Regions from separate parts of the Halobacillus sp. GSS1 genome, predicted to be linked through region 1. Evidence: riboswitches for the same ligand, from Rfam matches in the RefSeq annotation. Region 1 holds a riboswitch; each other region holds the start of a gene.
What was found. Region 1 has a riboswitch for S-adenosylmethionine ahead of msrA (peptide-methionine (S)-S-oxide reductase MsrA). Riboswitches for the same ligand answer to the same signal wherever they lie in the genome.
Positions count from the first base shown of each region.

Region 2: another riboswitch for S-adenosylmethionine. It lies ahead of J0K78_RS11685 (Na+/H+ antiporter NhaC family protein); the one in region 1 lies ahead of msrA (peptide-methionine (S)-S-oxide reductase MsrA).
Region 3: another riboswitch for S-adenosylmethionine. It lies ahead of J0K78_RS12260 (thiolase family protein); the one in region 1 lies ahead of msrA (peptide-methionine (S)-S-oxide reductase MsrA).

Region 1 is NZ_JAFLHE010000018.1:25,929-30,995, reverse strand. Features, by position in the region: gene J0K78_RS18625 (DinB family protein) at 1-96, opposite strand, end outside; gene J0K78_RS18620 (DJ-1/PfpI family protein) at 302-847, shown strand; gene J0K78_RS18615 (AIM24 family protein) at 881-1,573, shown strand; SAM riboswitch class I at 1,740-1,861, shown strand; gene msrA (peptide-methionine (S)-S-oxide reductase MsrA) at 1,983-2,456, shown strand; gene J0K78_RS18605 (two pore domain potassium channel family protein) at 2,492-2,899, opposite strand; gene eutH (ethanolamine utilization protein EutH) at 3,050-4,168, shown strand; gene J0K78_RS18595 (peroxiredoxin-like family protein) at 4,192-4,845, shown strand.
Region 2 is NZ_JAFLHE010000004.1:301,734-306,800, forward strand. Features, by position in the region: gene J0K78_RS11670 (ABC transporter permease) at 112-933, shown strand; gene J0K78_RS11675 (ABC transporter ATP-binding protein) at 956-1,729, shown strand; gene J0K78_RS11680 (ABC transporter substrate-binding protein) at 1,757-2,830, shown strand; SAM riboswitch class I at 2,901-3,008, shown strand; gene J0K78_RS11685 (Na+/H+ antiporter NhaC family protein) at 3,063-4,466, shown strand; gene J0K78_RS11690 (glycoside hydrolase family 3 protein) at 4,799-5,067, shown strand, end outside.
Region 3 is NZ_JAFLHE010000005.1:112,270-117,336, reverse strand. Features, by position in the region: gene J0K78_RS12265 (acetoacetate--CoA ligase) at 1-543, opposite strand, end outside; gene J0K78_RS12260 (thiolase family protein) at 564-1,718, opposite strand; SAM riboswitch class I at 1,790-1,897, opposite strand; SAM riboswitch class I at 1,965-2,069, opposite strand; gene J0K78_RS12255 (cell wall-binding repeat-containing protein) at 2,415-3,842, opposite strand; gene J0K78_RS12250 (hypothetical protein) at 4,233-4,451, shown strand; gene J0K78_RS12245 (hypothetical protein) at 4,565-4,975, opposite strand.

The DNA.
Region 1 (5,067 bases):
CCAACGATCTTCTTCAGGCTTAACTGATGCTTGTTGCTCTGGCACTTGATCTACAAAATCGAGCAGTTCTTTTCTCTTTTCATCTAAGCCATACATACAAAATCTCCCTTTCAATTGAAGTTATCTCGAGTCTATCACAATTCCTATAGAAGTTTCTTTCCCCACCCCCTCTAAAAATGAAACCTTTCCAAAGCCCTTCCGTATGTAAAGATAAGAGATTGAAATATTTCATGACCAGGTCATACAGATTATTCCAACTACGTTCGGGATGATTTGTCTAACAGTTGGAGGGAGGATAATCATGCCCATCGGCGTAGTACTATACCCGGGATTTAGTGAATATGAAATCAGTGTAGCTCTTTCAGTCTTTAAACAGGCAGAGCAAAAGGTTACATATATAGGTTTGGACGAGGAAAGAGTCACTGGTGAATCAGGACTTGAATGTGTAGTAAATGAAACAGTGGAAAATGTCAGGCCTGGCGATTATGATTGCATACTTCTTCCTGGTGTCGATAATTTCAAACATCTGGTTGATCATCAAACTCTCATTAATTTCATACAAAAAACCAATGAAGAAGGTGTTCTCATCGGTGCTATATCAAGTGCCCTATATTTCCTTGCCATGTCAGGAGTCCTTGATCATCAATCCTATACAACAGGCCTTACAAAAGAACAGAGAGTCTTCTTAAATGTGTTCAATGAGAATACGTATATGGATGAAACGGTGGTTGTTTCAAAAAGCCTGATCACTGCCAAGGGATCCGCTTATGTAGAGTTTGGCTTGATGCTGGGGAGAACTTTAGGACTCGATTTTGATCCATCGTGGTATAGTCAATTAGAAGCATAGATACTCTTAGAATACGATAAGGAGGAACAGATGATGAGCGACTACTCTATTGATGAATTTATTAGAAAGACAAAGCAGGATGAATCAGAAAATGACTACTTTGAATTGGAGACTCCGCGGATTCTCGAAGTGAACCTTCTCGATCAAGTGTGGGCCAAGGCGGGAGCAATGATCTCCTATAATGGAAACATTAAATTTGAAAGAGAGGGCATTCTTGAGCATGGTGTCGGTCGTTTATTTAAAAAAGCGATGACCGGAGAAGGAAGTTCTCTAATGAAAGCCACTGGTCGTGGTCGCCTTTACCTTGCCGATCAGGGCAAGAAGATTACTATTTTCGACTTGGATAATGAGACCATCACGGTTAATGGAAATGATCTACTTGCTTTTGAACCGAGCATTGACTGGGATATCAAACTGATGAAGAAAGTAGCGGGGATGGTTTCTGGTGGTTTGTTCAACGTAACCCTTAGTGGAAGTGGACGTGCGGCGATTACTTCACACTATGAACCATTGACATTGTTGGTCCGTCCAGGGGAACCTGTGATCACTGACCCGCATGCTACTGTTGCCTGGTCCGGGCATTTGGAACCGAATTTCCGGACAGATATCAGTTTTAAAACATTGATTGGACGTGGGAGCGGAGAATCCATACAAATGGAGTTTGAAGGAGATGGGTTCGTTATTGTCCAGCCGTTTGAGGAAGTTTATACAACAGGGCAGAGCTGAGCAGAAGCGGATTTTTTTACAGACAGGCATGAGCATGGTATGCTGTGAATACAATGACAGCAAGAGAAACTTGATGTGCATTTATTGAAAATTTTTAATCTGTTATCCTTTACTTCGTTACAAAAACGTAGTAGGATGGGTACTAACAAAAATAAATAACGGAAACTTCTTATCCAGAGAGGCGGAGGGACTGGCCCTTTGATGCCCGGCAACCATCGAATCAATCTACGGATTGACGAGAACGGTGCCAATTCCTGTAGAATGTATGAACATTCTAAGAGATGAGAGGATCGTGCGGATATTAGCGACCCCTTTTCTTACTGGATAAGAAAAGGGGTCTTTTCGTGTAAGCACCATAACCGTCAAGGCTCTCGATAGAAGTTGCGTTAAGGGAAAGGAAAGATGTTAAATGGCAACCGCTATTTTCGGTGCAGGATGTTTTTGGGGAGTAGAAGCATTTTTTGAAAAATTCGAAGGGGTGACAGAAACGAAGGTCGGTTACATTGGCGGCCACCTGGAGAACCCGACATATGAACAGGTCAAAGAAGGAAAGAGTGGACACGCGGAATCTGTCAAAGTGAACTACGATCCAACGGTCATCACTTATGCAGAACTAGTGAATATCTTTTTTGAAGCTCACGATCCGACATCCCGCAACAAGCAGGGAATCGACGTTGGTCATCAATACCGTTCTGTTATTTTCCATTCGGATGCAAGTCAGAAATACATTGCTGAAGAGAAAATTAAAGAATGGGAAGGTAAAGGGGTCTTTAAGCGCTCGATTGTTACAGAAGTTGAAGAGGCAACAACTTTTTATGAAGCGGAAGAACATCACCAGAAATATTTACAAAAGCATGGCTCTGCTGCATGCTCCATTGGATAATAGAAGGGACCCTTTCACAAGGGTCCTTTTAATATTTATGAATCTTCTTTTTGCCTGGATGCATCCATAGCTTTTAAGAAATAAGCTGTAGGGAGAAGGATGCCGATTCCTGATTCAAGCAAGGCAAAGAAACGGGCCGCCCCGACAGGCAGCATGTCACCATACCCCACGCTCAACAACGTTTCCCCACTAAAGTAAAGCAAGTCCAAAAAGTTTGGGTCGACAGGGTCCCGTGATGATAAACTAGTAACAAGAACGACTCCGTTTAAAGATAGCAAATAGTAAAGGAACGTAAATCCAATGAGCACACCTGTGAGTACAAAAAATAATTGAAAGAAAAGGGCCGTGCTAAAGTAACTTTTTCTGTAGGATTTATTCGTGAAAAAATACACGAGGTTCGCTGCAATGAAAATAACCGCAACGATGAATAGAGCTTGTACCATTTTTCTTCTCCTTTTTTTTAAAAATATGGAAAGGCTATGTCAGCGTCCATCGTGTAAAGATGAGCAAGCCATTATAGAAAATCTCCTACCCTGAGTAGTAGTTCCTGTAAACATAGATGAAGAGAGAATCATTAGGAAGGGGCTGGGCTTTTGTGGGTTAATGACGCCATTTTAATTGTTATGTGTATCTTCATGGTATTGGGAGCACTGGATTATTATGTGCTTGATCACCGCCTATCTCTGGGATGGCGGTTTTACGAAGCGTTTATGATGATGGGCCCGCTTGCTCTTTCGATGGTAGGAATCATTTCCCTTGCTCCCGTACTCTCCCAGTGGCTCGCCCCAGTCATCACCCCGTTGTTTTTATGGTTCGGGGCGGACCCATCGATGTTTGCATCAATGATGCTTGCTATTGATATGGGAGCCTATCCTTTGGCGGAATCCTTAGCCCTGGAGGAAGAGGCGGCCACCTTTTCCTGGGCACTTCTCGGTACGATGATGGGGCCAACGCTTGTTTTTACTATTCCTGTGGCGCTTACAATTGTACAAAAAGAGGATCGTCCTTACTTTTCCAAAGGCATTTTAGCTGGTTTAGTCACGGTTCCGATCGGATGTTTTGTCGGCGGTGCTCTGGCAGGGTATGAAGCGGTGTGGATGTTGCGTAATTTAACACCGGCTATTTTGCTTTCCGCCTGTATCGGGGCAGGTTTATGGTTGTTTGCGAACGCCACCATCCGGTTATTTTCTTATTTCGGAAAAACCATTGAAATCGTGATTATCACTGGTCTCACTCTCATTATTATTGAAACTTTGACCGGCTTCATTGTTCTTCCTGGAATGGCTCCCTTATCCGAAGGTGTGGTCATTGTTGGAAGGATCACTGTTACATTAGCGGGTGCTTATCCTCTTGTAGCTTTTATCAATCAGCGGGGAGAGCGATGGATAGGACAACTGAGTGAAAAGCTAGGAATGAATCCGACCTCTCTAACAGGACTGATTGCTTCTACGGCGCATCACTTACCTATGTTAGCGACAATGAAAGATATGGATGAACGAGGAAAAACGGTCAATGCTGCGTTTGCTGTGAGTGGAGCGTTCGTCATCGGCAGCCATTTTGCGTTTGTTGCTAGTGTAGAAAAGGACATGATTTTTCCTGTACTCATTGGTAAATTAACAGCTGGAGGGTTAGCCGTGGGCCTTGCCTTATGGATGACGAGGGAAAGCAAATCAGTTTCTTCTCGTGTTGCCCCCCTATATAATGAAAAGTGAATCCACGGAAAAGGAGTTTTTTCATGAAGACAGAAATGAGAAAGCATTATCATGAGTATATTGAAAAATTCAAGAAAGCAACTCCTGGTGAAGTACAAGAAAAAATGAAGAATGCGATTGATGAACTGGAAGCTTCAGATGAAGGAGAAGGTTTGTCTGCAGGAGAAAAAGCGCCAAACTATAATTTACCTGATGCGAAGGGAGAAACGGTCGAGCTTTATGAACAATTGAAAGACGGGCCGGTCGTCCTTACTTTTTATCGCGGAGGCTGGTGTCCTTATTGCAACATGGAGCTGAGAGCCTATCAGCAGATCCTTGAGGAGATCCATGGAGAGGGAGCAGAGTTAATGGCCATCAGTCCACAAACACCTGATCAGTCACTGACGACGCAGGAGAAAAATGAACTGAACTATCACGTACTGAGCGATGTTGGGAATGAAGTAGCCAATCAATACAATTTGGTGTACCAATTACCAGATTATCTTGTAGAAGTGTACAAAGATAAAGGACTGCACGTGGATAAACATAATGGCGATGAGACATGGACCCTGCCTGTCTCTGCAACTTATATTATTGATACAGATGGCACGATTGTGTATGACTATACGAAAGCGGACTACAAAGATCGAGCCGAGCCATCTGACGTATTAGAAGAATTAAAGAAAATAAATGCGTAAAAAAAAAGCGTCCTCTTTAGTTTGTAGAGGGCGCTTTTTTTATTTTACATAAAAAGATTCAGGTTCATGAAGAAGAAATAGGCAGCAAGGATAAATATGATGATACAAGACTGCAGGCAAAGCCCGACCACGCTACATACTTTCCCACCTAAAGCGAATCGGTATCCTGGCGCATTTGTAGAGAGTTCAAAGAGAGCTTTATTGGCAAAATGGAACCCGATC
Region 2 (5,067 bases), on a different contig from region 1:
GTAATCTGGTTCTTTACCAGAATGATCCTCTAGTTACACGAAAAGAGAACGATCTAACCATTTTCACACAATTGGGCACCCGCACATAAATTAGCTGTAGAGGTGGTGAGTATGAAAGATGACCGAAGGGAATCTGTGACAGACCCTTTACAAATGGAAAAACAAGAGTGGAAAAAGCGGCAGATGCAGCACCGTCTGAAGCAGATACTGACAATATCCTCGCCGATTTTCATTGTATTGCTATGGGAGTTTTTATCACGAACGGGATTGATTGATGCCCGTTTCTTCCCGCCTCCGACAGAGATCGTCGGGACGTTCTGGGCGATGGGGATGAGCGGGGAGCTGTTCCATCATGTCGGGATTTCCTTGTTTCGTATTTTTGCCGGGTTCCTGCTCGGGGTCATACCGGCGATTGTGATCGGTCTTTTGATGGGACTTTATGGACCCATCCGCCATTTCCTTTCACCTCTTATCATGGCACTCATGCCGATCCCGACCCTTGCGCTCCTGCCGATCATCATCATCTTATTCGGTGTCGGTGAAGTTTCCAAAGTGGTGACGATTGCGGGGAGTGTGTTTTTTCCTGTCGTCATAAACACAGTAGCGGGCGTTGTAAACATTGACCGCATTTATTTGGATGTGGCAAAGAATTATGGGGCCGATTCGAAGCAGTTCTTTTTCAAGATTGCATTGCCGGGTTCGCTTCCGGTCATGCTCGAAGGGATTCAGATGGGGCAGGCGATCGCGCTGCTTACGATTGTCGCAGCGGAAATGATGGGAGCCAATTCAGGGATCGGGTATTTGATCTGGACGTCGTATAAAGCTTTTTTGTTGAAAGAAATGTTTGTCGGGCTTGTGCTCATTTCGTTCTTCGGCTATTTGTTTTCGGTCATTCTCCGGGGCCTGCAGGCCAAATTGCTGCCATGGCGCTAACTGATGAAAGGAGCGACAGGGGATGGAGGCTAAAATATCGATTCAGGATTTAACAAAGGTTTTTTATAAAAAAGAGACCCGCGTGACGGCCTTAGAGGGGATTTCTCTTGATATTGCGGATGGTGAATTCGTCTGTCTCGTCGGGCCGAGCGGCTGTGGGAAAACGACGCTGTTAAGGATTCTGGCGGAGTTAGAAAAACCAAGTGGTGGCTCCTTCACGATTGCAAAGAGTAAAAAAGAACGGCCGCTGCAGTCGATGGTTTTTCAGGAAAGAGGAGTCATTCCATGGTTGACCGTTGAAGGCAATGTGAGTTTCGGGTTAAAGATGAGACACATGCCTGCAGATGTAATCAAGGAGCGGACCGCTTATTATTTGAATAAAGTAGGGCTCGAGAAATTCGCCAAGCTCTATCCAAAAGAGCTTTCCGGTGGGATGAAGCAGCGCGTCAGCATTGCGAGAGCATTTGCGAACGATCCGGAAATCCTCCTTATGGATGAACCTTTTGCTGCGCTCGATGAGCAGAATAAATTCATTTTGCAGGAGGAACTTTTAAATATATGGTCAGAAACGAAGAAAACGGTCTTATTTATTACCCATAGCATAGATGAAGCGCTCCTACTTAGCGACCGGATTTTGTTAATGAGCTCGCAGCCCGGCACGATTATCGATGAAAAACGGATTGATCTGCCGCGCCCGAGAAATATGGAGCAGGTACGGGCGGACCCTTTGATGGCGGAGCATTTTGTGGAGATTTGGAATCATCTTCAGGAAGAAGTACAGCGTTCGCGTAAATAGAGGAAGAGAGGGGATTGGAATCCCATGATGAAAAAAGTATGTCATCTGTTTTCTTTTTTGTTGATTATCTTTGTGCTGTTCGGGTGTTCCTCCAGTGATGACGGGGGAGATACAGGTAGCGGTGGCCTCACAGACGGTGATTTTGCTCCATTAGATAAGAAGGCGACGGTAGTAATAGCTGAAGATGGAGCAGCTTCAGGGGCCGGCTTTTATATTGCTGAAGAAAAAGGGTACTTTGACGATTACAACATTGATATCAAGTTCACAACGTTCGCCAATAGTGACGATATGCTTCCAGCTCTGGCAGCAGGGGAAGTGGATATTGCCGGTGGTGTTTCCACGGCTTCCTTCTTCAATGCTATCGCCCAGGGGATTGACGTGAAGATCATTGCCGATAAAGGGCATTATTTCGATGGCAGCTCCTATTTCAGTTTTGTGATTCGTGAAGATCTGCAGGATGAAATCAAAGAGTACAGCGACTTGAAAGGAAAGCGGATTGCCGTTTCATCGAGAAATGCTGTGGATGATTATATTTTTCAGCGCATGCTTGAACATGCCGGTCTGACAGAAGACGATGTCGAATTTGTTCTCATGTCTGACTTTGGAAACATGCTTGCGGCCATGGGGAACAAATCGATTGATGCCGCTCTTCAGATCGAGCCACTGATCACTCAGGGAGAAGCACAGAACCTGCACGTTCGTTTCGGTGACGCTACAGATTTCGCTCCGGATGCACAGATTGCGATGGTGCTGGGATCCCCTGATTTCATCGAAAAAGAAACCGACGTTTCTGTACGTTTTATGGCTGCCTATCTGAAGGGTGTCCGTGATTATAATGATGCGTTCCTTCATGATGAAGGTCTTGATGAAGTGATTGATATCATGACCAAACATACGGCGCTTAAGGACGCAGAAGTTTGGAAGAAAGTCGGTGTGACGGGGCTTGACCCTAACGGAGAAATGTTTATTGACGATATTAAGAAACAGTTCGAGATGTATGATGCGAACGGTGCTATCAGTGGAGATATTAACTTCAATGATGCCATCGACACGTCTCTTTCTGAAGAAGCGATGGAAATGATCGGGCGCTACGATCGATAACAATTTTTCTGAAAATCTCTTGTCAGAGGATCTTTTTTATTGTAAAGTTACCATTAACTCAATTGAATATTTCTTATCAAGAGAAGCGGAGGAACTGGTCCTGTGAAGCTTCAGCAACCACCAACATCGGTTGGCCGGTGCTAAGTCCAGCAAGTGATGATCACTTGAGAGATAAGAAGGAATGAACGGATACGTTTCAAGAGCCTTCTTATTGTAAGAAGGCTCTTTTTTGTTGGCCGCCTTCTTTTGGATCAGGAACTTTTCTCGGGATAAAACCAACTATTCTGATGAGTTATATAAAAAAGGAGGTCAAATCATGACAAAACCAAGCAGCAATGCTTTCGCACTCATCCCATTTGTGGTCTTTATTTTGCTTTTCATCGGATCAGGGGTCATCACAGGTGATTTTTATAAAATGCCCGTTCTAGTTGCCCTATTCGCAGCTATTCTCTTCGCCTTAGCCATGAACCGGAAAACGGATTTCCAAACGAAAATTTCCCAGTTGACGAAAGGAGGAGGGCACCCGAACATCATTTTAATGGTGATCATCTTCCTGCTGGCGGGCGCATTTGCTGCCGTAGCATCCGGAATGGGAGCAGTTGAATCCACCGTCAATCTCGGCTTGACTTATCTCCCTGGAGGCTGGATGGTCGTCGGTTTGTTTGTCATCGGCTGCTTCATCTCGATTTCCATGGGGACCTCAACAGGTACGGTGGTTGCCCTCGCCCCTATCGGCGTAGGCGTGGCAGAACAGACGGACATTGGCCTTGCCCTGGTCATGGGTGCCATTGTCAGTGGTGCAATGTTTGGGGACAACCTTTCCGTTATTTCAGATACGACCATTGCAGCTGTCCGTACGCAAGGCACGGAAATGAAAGAGAAGTTCAAAGCAAATTTCTTTATCGTTTTACCAGCAGCCATCATCACGGCCGTTATTTTTGCTGTAATGACGGCGGATGCCTCGGCTAGCCTGGATGAAAACTACGCGTACAACATTGTAGAAATTTTACCTTACTTAGGCGTGCTTGGCTTTGCGATTGCCGGAGTGAATGTCATTTATGTTTTGATTGGTGGTATTGTTTTCGCCGGAGGTGTCGGCCTTCTGCTTGGAAAGTTTTCTGGTATGGAGTTCGTCACTATGGTAGGGGATGGATTTACGAATATGCAGACGCTCGCAATGATAGCGATTTTGCTCGGTGGTCTTGTGGAATTGATCCGTGCAAATGGAGGGATAGAGTTTCTATTACAAGCCGTGAGTCGGAAAGTGAACTCGAATCGTGGCGGGGAGCTTGGTATTGCAGGGATTGTGACGGCCGTCAACTTTTCTACTGCGAACAACACGATTTCCATCATTACAGCGGGCCCGCTGGCGAAACAGATTTCTGATGAATACGGCATCGAAGGGCGTCGCTCCGCAAGTATCCTCGATATCTTTGCCAGTTCCGTTCAGGGAATCATTCCTTATGGTGGACAGATTTTAGCAGTGGCAGGTGTGGCTGGTATTTCTCCTGTCGCGATTGTTCCGTTTTGCATTTATCCTTTACTCACAGCTGCAGCCGGTCTTTTAGCGATCGCTTTCAGATATCCGAAATTCACAGTAGAAAAAAGGAAAGCCGTAATGAGGAGTGCTTCTTAAGAGGGAAAGGAACCTGGATCCAGGTTCCTTTTTTTATGTACTTTTTTTACATTAATTTCAAGAAAGGTTGACATATTATTTTAAAATGAGTCGATTGGAATAGTAGGAAAGCTTTGGAAAAAGAAGGGAAAAAGGACGATTCGGGCCTTAAGTGGTATAGACGACTATATCTATTTCCGTTACGCTTTTATTACAAAATGTAAACGTTTACAACAATATTTCTCCTATACCGACTTTATGAAGAACTGCTTTTTTAGAAAACGTTTTGCGAAAGGGTCTTTTTGGATAGGAAGACACCTTTTACAAATAGATAAATCAAGGAGGAATGGCGAATGAGAATGGCGGGGAAATGGATGTTTATCTTTACACTGACCCTGGGTATGATGCTGCCATCGTGGTTGATGGGTACAAAGGTGGAAGCCGCTGAAGATGGCGGATTATCGGATTTAATCATCTTTGAAAACGTACCACAGGCAGATTTAACGATGGAAGGGGATGAGTTTACTCTTTCCGCACTGAATGTGTATGAAGACGGACATTTTACAAAAGTGGAAGACGGACTCGTTTGGAAATCGAAGAATTCGAACGTTGCCACTGTGGA
Region 3 (5,067 bases), on a different contig from region 1:
GATTCCTTTCGTCCCGAAGTCAGGGGAACAGGAGGTCCATGTCGCCCCGAGTGAGGTCGTCGCAAGCAATGCCACCAATCCCTGGATATCGTTCGTCGTGACCCCGGCGACACAATCGCCTTCCTGTACACCTAATCGCTTCAATCCTTCCTGTGCTTTGGCGACGGATTGCCTTAGCTCATGTAAAGTGATGCTTCGTTGAACACCTTCCTCATTCGCTTCATAGGCAACGGTTCGATCAAGAGAACCGCGCAGCAGATTTTCAGCGAAGTTCAATCGTGCTTCCGGAAACCATGTACTATCCGGCATCGAAGGGCCAGGGACAAAAACACGGTCGCCTTTATCTCCGATAATTCCTGCATAATCCCAAACGGCTGACCAAAATTCAGAAAGGTGGGAAACGGACCAGCGGTGGAACCGTTCATATGGAAAGAGCGGCTGGCCGGTAGATTCAGCAAAAGCTTTGATATGCGATTGTTCTATTCTTTCGCTCGATGGTTCCCAAAGATAAGGGGAGCGCTGAGCGGTAATTGATGTATTCATTGGATATGTCTCCTTTCGAATTATGTATGAGGAACTTCAATCAATAGGGCCATGCCCTGTCCGCCACCGCCACAAAGGGACGCGATGCCTTTTCCACCGCCGCGACGTTTCAGTTCATGGGCAAGGGTCAAAACGAGTCGAAACCCTGTGCCGCCTAATGGGTGACCAAGAGCGATCGCGCCACCGTTGACGTTGACGCGGTCATAATCGATGCCAAGATCCCGGCAGCTGGCAATCACCACACTGGCGAAAGCTTCATTGATTTCAAACAGATCGATATCGTCAGTTGTCAATTGGTGTCTGTCTAATAGTTCTTGAATCGCTTGCGATGGTTTCGTCTGTAAACTCGGATCTGGTCCGGCAATCTCGGACCAATCGATGATTTCTGCGAGCGTATCCTGTCCGAGTGATTCTGCTTTCTCTTTCGTGGTAACGATCCCAACGCTCGCCCCGTCCGTCATTTGAGACGCATTGCCTGCCGTAATCGTGCCTTCGTTGGAAAAGGCAGGGGAGAGGTTCGATAACTTTTCAACTGTCGTTCCTTTGCGGATACCTTCATCTTCTTCAAGCAATCCTGAGAAAGGAGTGATTTCTGGCTGCAGCCAGCCTTTTTCCTGAGCGTTTGATGCTCGTTGCTGGGAAAGGGCCGCATACTCATCTTGTTCCCCTCGACTAATTTCAAAGGAGCGGTTTTTCTCATCGGTAAGAGCTCCCATCGACACATCGCTTAAGGCGCACCACAAACCATCGTTCAGTAAGGTGTCTTTCAGTATGCTATGACCGAGTCCTGAAGAAGCACGTACAGGAGCGGTATGAGGAGCGTTAGTCATCGAATCGAAACCACCGACGATGTATAATTCTCCTTCGTTCAACTGCAGTCTACGGGAGGCATCCGCAATCGTAGCGATTCCTCCTAAGCAGACATTGTTCAATGTGATGGCAGGTGTATTGATCTCCACCCCCGCCTTATAAGCGACTTGCCTGGCAGGATTTTGGCCGCCCCCAGCCTGGATCACTTGGGCAAGTAGCGCACCATCTGCCTGTTTGGCTATCGGATTTCTCTCAATTAGAGCGTTTAGCGCATGTGATCCAAGTTCTGCTGCGGATTTCTTTTTCAAAGCCCCTTTCCATTTTCCGAACGGGGTACGAATGCCATCTAAAAGTACGGGTTTCATCTATGTAGACACTCCTTTTTGTAAAATAGAAAGAGCCCTCTTCACAAAAATAAGAAGAGGGCTCTTGGCTCTTCTTATCTTCCAGGATCATCTCCTGCAGGAATTAGCACCTTTTCAAGCGGCTGCTTGATGGTTGCCGGGCGTCAACGGGCCAGTCCCTCTGCCTCTCTGGATAAGAAATATGTATTCAGTTGGAAAATATAAAACCTCTCTATCATTGATAGAGAGGCTAGAGATTATGTAAATCTCTTATCTTCCTGAGCGTTCACTCAGTAGGATTTGGCACCATGCTATATTAATAGCGGTTGCCGGGCTTCACAGGGCCAGTCCCTCCACCTCTCTGGATAAGATGTTCTTTCGTTATTTGGTTAAGTGCCATGTTAGCAAGGGAAAGGGTATGTGTCAATGCATTTTAGAGAAAAGTGTGAAAATTTATTTTATTTGAGTGTGGTAGAAATTGTAATGATCCCCGGCAATTAAAGAGTCAAGGGTGTTTCCATAATCTTTCCCTTGAGGTTCCGTTTTTAGTAAGTGATTAACCAAACGATAAGGCATTTTTGGAGTTTTCTAGGATAATTTGTAGAAAAACACCACCAAGCCTGATTGACTACTTGGTGGTGTTTAATCTGTTCTTACTTAATGCTCTGACTTTGCATTTTGTTAAGGCTGACCATGGAATAGTAGAGTAGTAGAAACCTATTCAAATAGCTCCAGAATCTCATCCTCCACATTCTCACTGACAGCTGCCGTGCCACCAAGAATAGTGAAGTAGAAGGTTTCGTTCTTAACAAAATAATCTTTCACCTCAGGCGAAAGGTAATTGGTAGGAGTCAACAATAACGGTTCACCATACGTATAAGTGGCTCCTGCAAGAGCGTCTGCGAAATCCACTCCAGTCGCGATATTCACAAACGTCGGTTCCAGTTCGAAGTACTCAGCGATTGCGATCGATGTGCTATATCTGTTTTTCCCGGATATCCGTTCTGGATCTGGAAGTTGAGAGAATACTTTTTGATCGATCACTCCTTCACCACCTACGACATAGGTGAAGTCGTAATCATTGATGGCTTGTTTCGTAGCATCCGGGAGTTTACTTTTTTCTGTTAAAAGGATCGGCATCATGTTGCTTGCGGCTACCGGTGCGATGGAAAGCGCGTCAGGGAAGTTTCTTCCGTACGCGACCACGGCTCCATCACTAGCTGGAAGCACTTCGGCAATGGCTGTTGCGGTTTCGTACCGGTCAGCTCCTGAAATCCTTTCGACATCCAGTCCTAATTTCACAAGTGAGTTTTCAACATCTTTGGAAATGGCACCTGTGCCACCAAGGATCGTGACATGCTTGGCGCCTAACACCTCAATCGTTGACTTTGTAATCTGCGGAAGAGAGTTTTTCCTGGTCAAAAGAATGGGAGCATCATAGTAGAACGCAAGCGGCGCCCCTGCAAGCGCATCAGGGAAGTCAGCTCCCGTTGCAAGGATGATATGGTCGCTTGGATACCCAGCACTTCTACGTACAGCAATAGCTGCCGCTGTATGGTAGCGGTCTTCACCGGCGATACGGTCAATATATGGTTCATCTTCGAGAACAAGAGGACTAAACATGTATGTTTCCCCATTATTCAAGTCAGCTAAATCAGAAGCCTCAAAGTAGTAGACGCCCGGGTCCAGATAAAATCCACCCCCATATCCATACTCGTCGCTACCTTCAAAGTAGCTATCCATTTCTTCACCGGTGGAGTTATAAACATTTACATTCAGCTGCATGTTGGTTTCATCTTCATTCATAGAGAAAAGAGATACAGACAGATCCACTTCTTCATCTCCATTGATTTCAATCTTGTAATAATCTTTATCACTCTTTGTGAATGTGCCAACGGCGAGATCCTCAGTTGTTATGTGATTGGCCTGGGCCATGGTATTATTCGGCTCTTCCTCTTCAAATTCTCCCCATTGGTTATAGCCAAGCAGTTTAATTTCCTGGGCATTCGGAACCTGCTTTTGTTTCTTGAAATCTTCCAGACTTTTAAAAGGTGTTTCGCTTGTGGCAAGGACAGGTGTGGTCAATAAGGTAGACGTTAATAGAGCAGCAACTGTAAAACCGACAAATTTTTTCACTCGTTTCATTTTCCCCTTTACTTTTAACTTCAATAGGACTTAAGCAACAGTACAACCGCTGATTTTAACGGGATCATCACCTTCCATTCGAGTTCACTAAAAGGATTATAAATCAGTCTTCGAAGTAAAGCTATCTATTTTTTATGACATATATCGACTCATTGGTCTACGTGTCTGATAGATTTAAAGAATCGCAAAGTGAGATTGGGACATCTCTGTTTAATCTTGGTAGAGCGTTTATATTTCGGCATGAAAAGCAGGAATTTAGAAGAAAGACGTAGTAAATAATATATACAAGAATATATAATTCTTGGTTTCCTCAGGTCTTTCCTGTTTTTTTAATCGAAAGGCATGATTAGGTGGATTTAAACAAGACTACTAAGTTGAGGGGGCATACAAATGGCAGAAGTATCTTCAATGAAACAGGCCGTAGATGTATTACTACAAAAGGGATTATCCAAACGGCAGATCTTAACCAATGTAGATAGCAGCCATTTTCCGTTTGAGGACGAAGAAATTGTGATGACCTTTATTGATTTGCAGATTGAGTGTTCCTCTGATGAGGAATTTAATAAGTTGGTCGCGTATTTATATGGATTTAGTTCGAACCTCTCATAGTTTTTCCATTTCTAGTTTTCTCATAAATAAGATGCTGATCACAGACGGTTCGTGCAAGAAAAAAGCCTGGTAACAACGGTGGACCATTGTTACCAGGTTCTTTTTATGGAATCTCACTGCTTATGCTGATTACGTCTTTTTATCGTTTCTAATAAGTATGAATCGAAAACCCAGAACAGGAAAGCAGCAATGATTGAAAATATGGTGAAAACCCGACTGATAAAAAATAGAACGACGATCCCACCTAATAAGTGAAAGGAAAGGGAATAACTTCGATGTCTGACAGAGATTTTGGTTTCTTTTGTAACTAGGGAAGCGAGGTGATCACTTAGTAATGACCATACGGGAGCATATATAAATATAGATGGGATACCGATCCAAAAAAATCCAAACACATAATCATGGATGCCCTGGGACTCGCCAAATAAGAGGAATACAAAGACTAAGTACACATGTATAGATAAGAAAACAAATAAGCTGCTAAGTAGTTTTCTAAACATAGTTGTTCGTAATAACTTAGACATTATAGGCATTCCCTCCTTTTCTATTAAATGTCTTTATTATCTCACCTACGGAGGGTGGGGGAAAACCGTAATCTTCCTTGAGGGTATAGAAA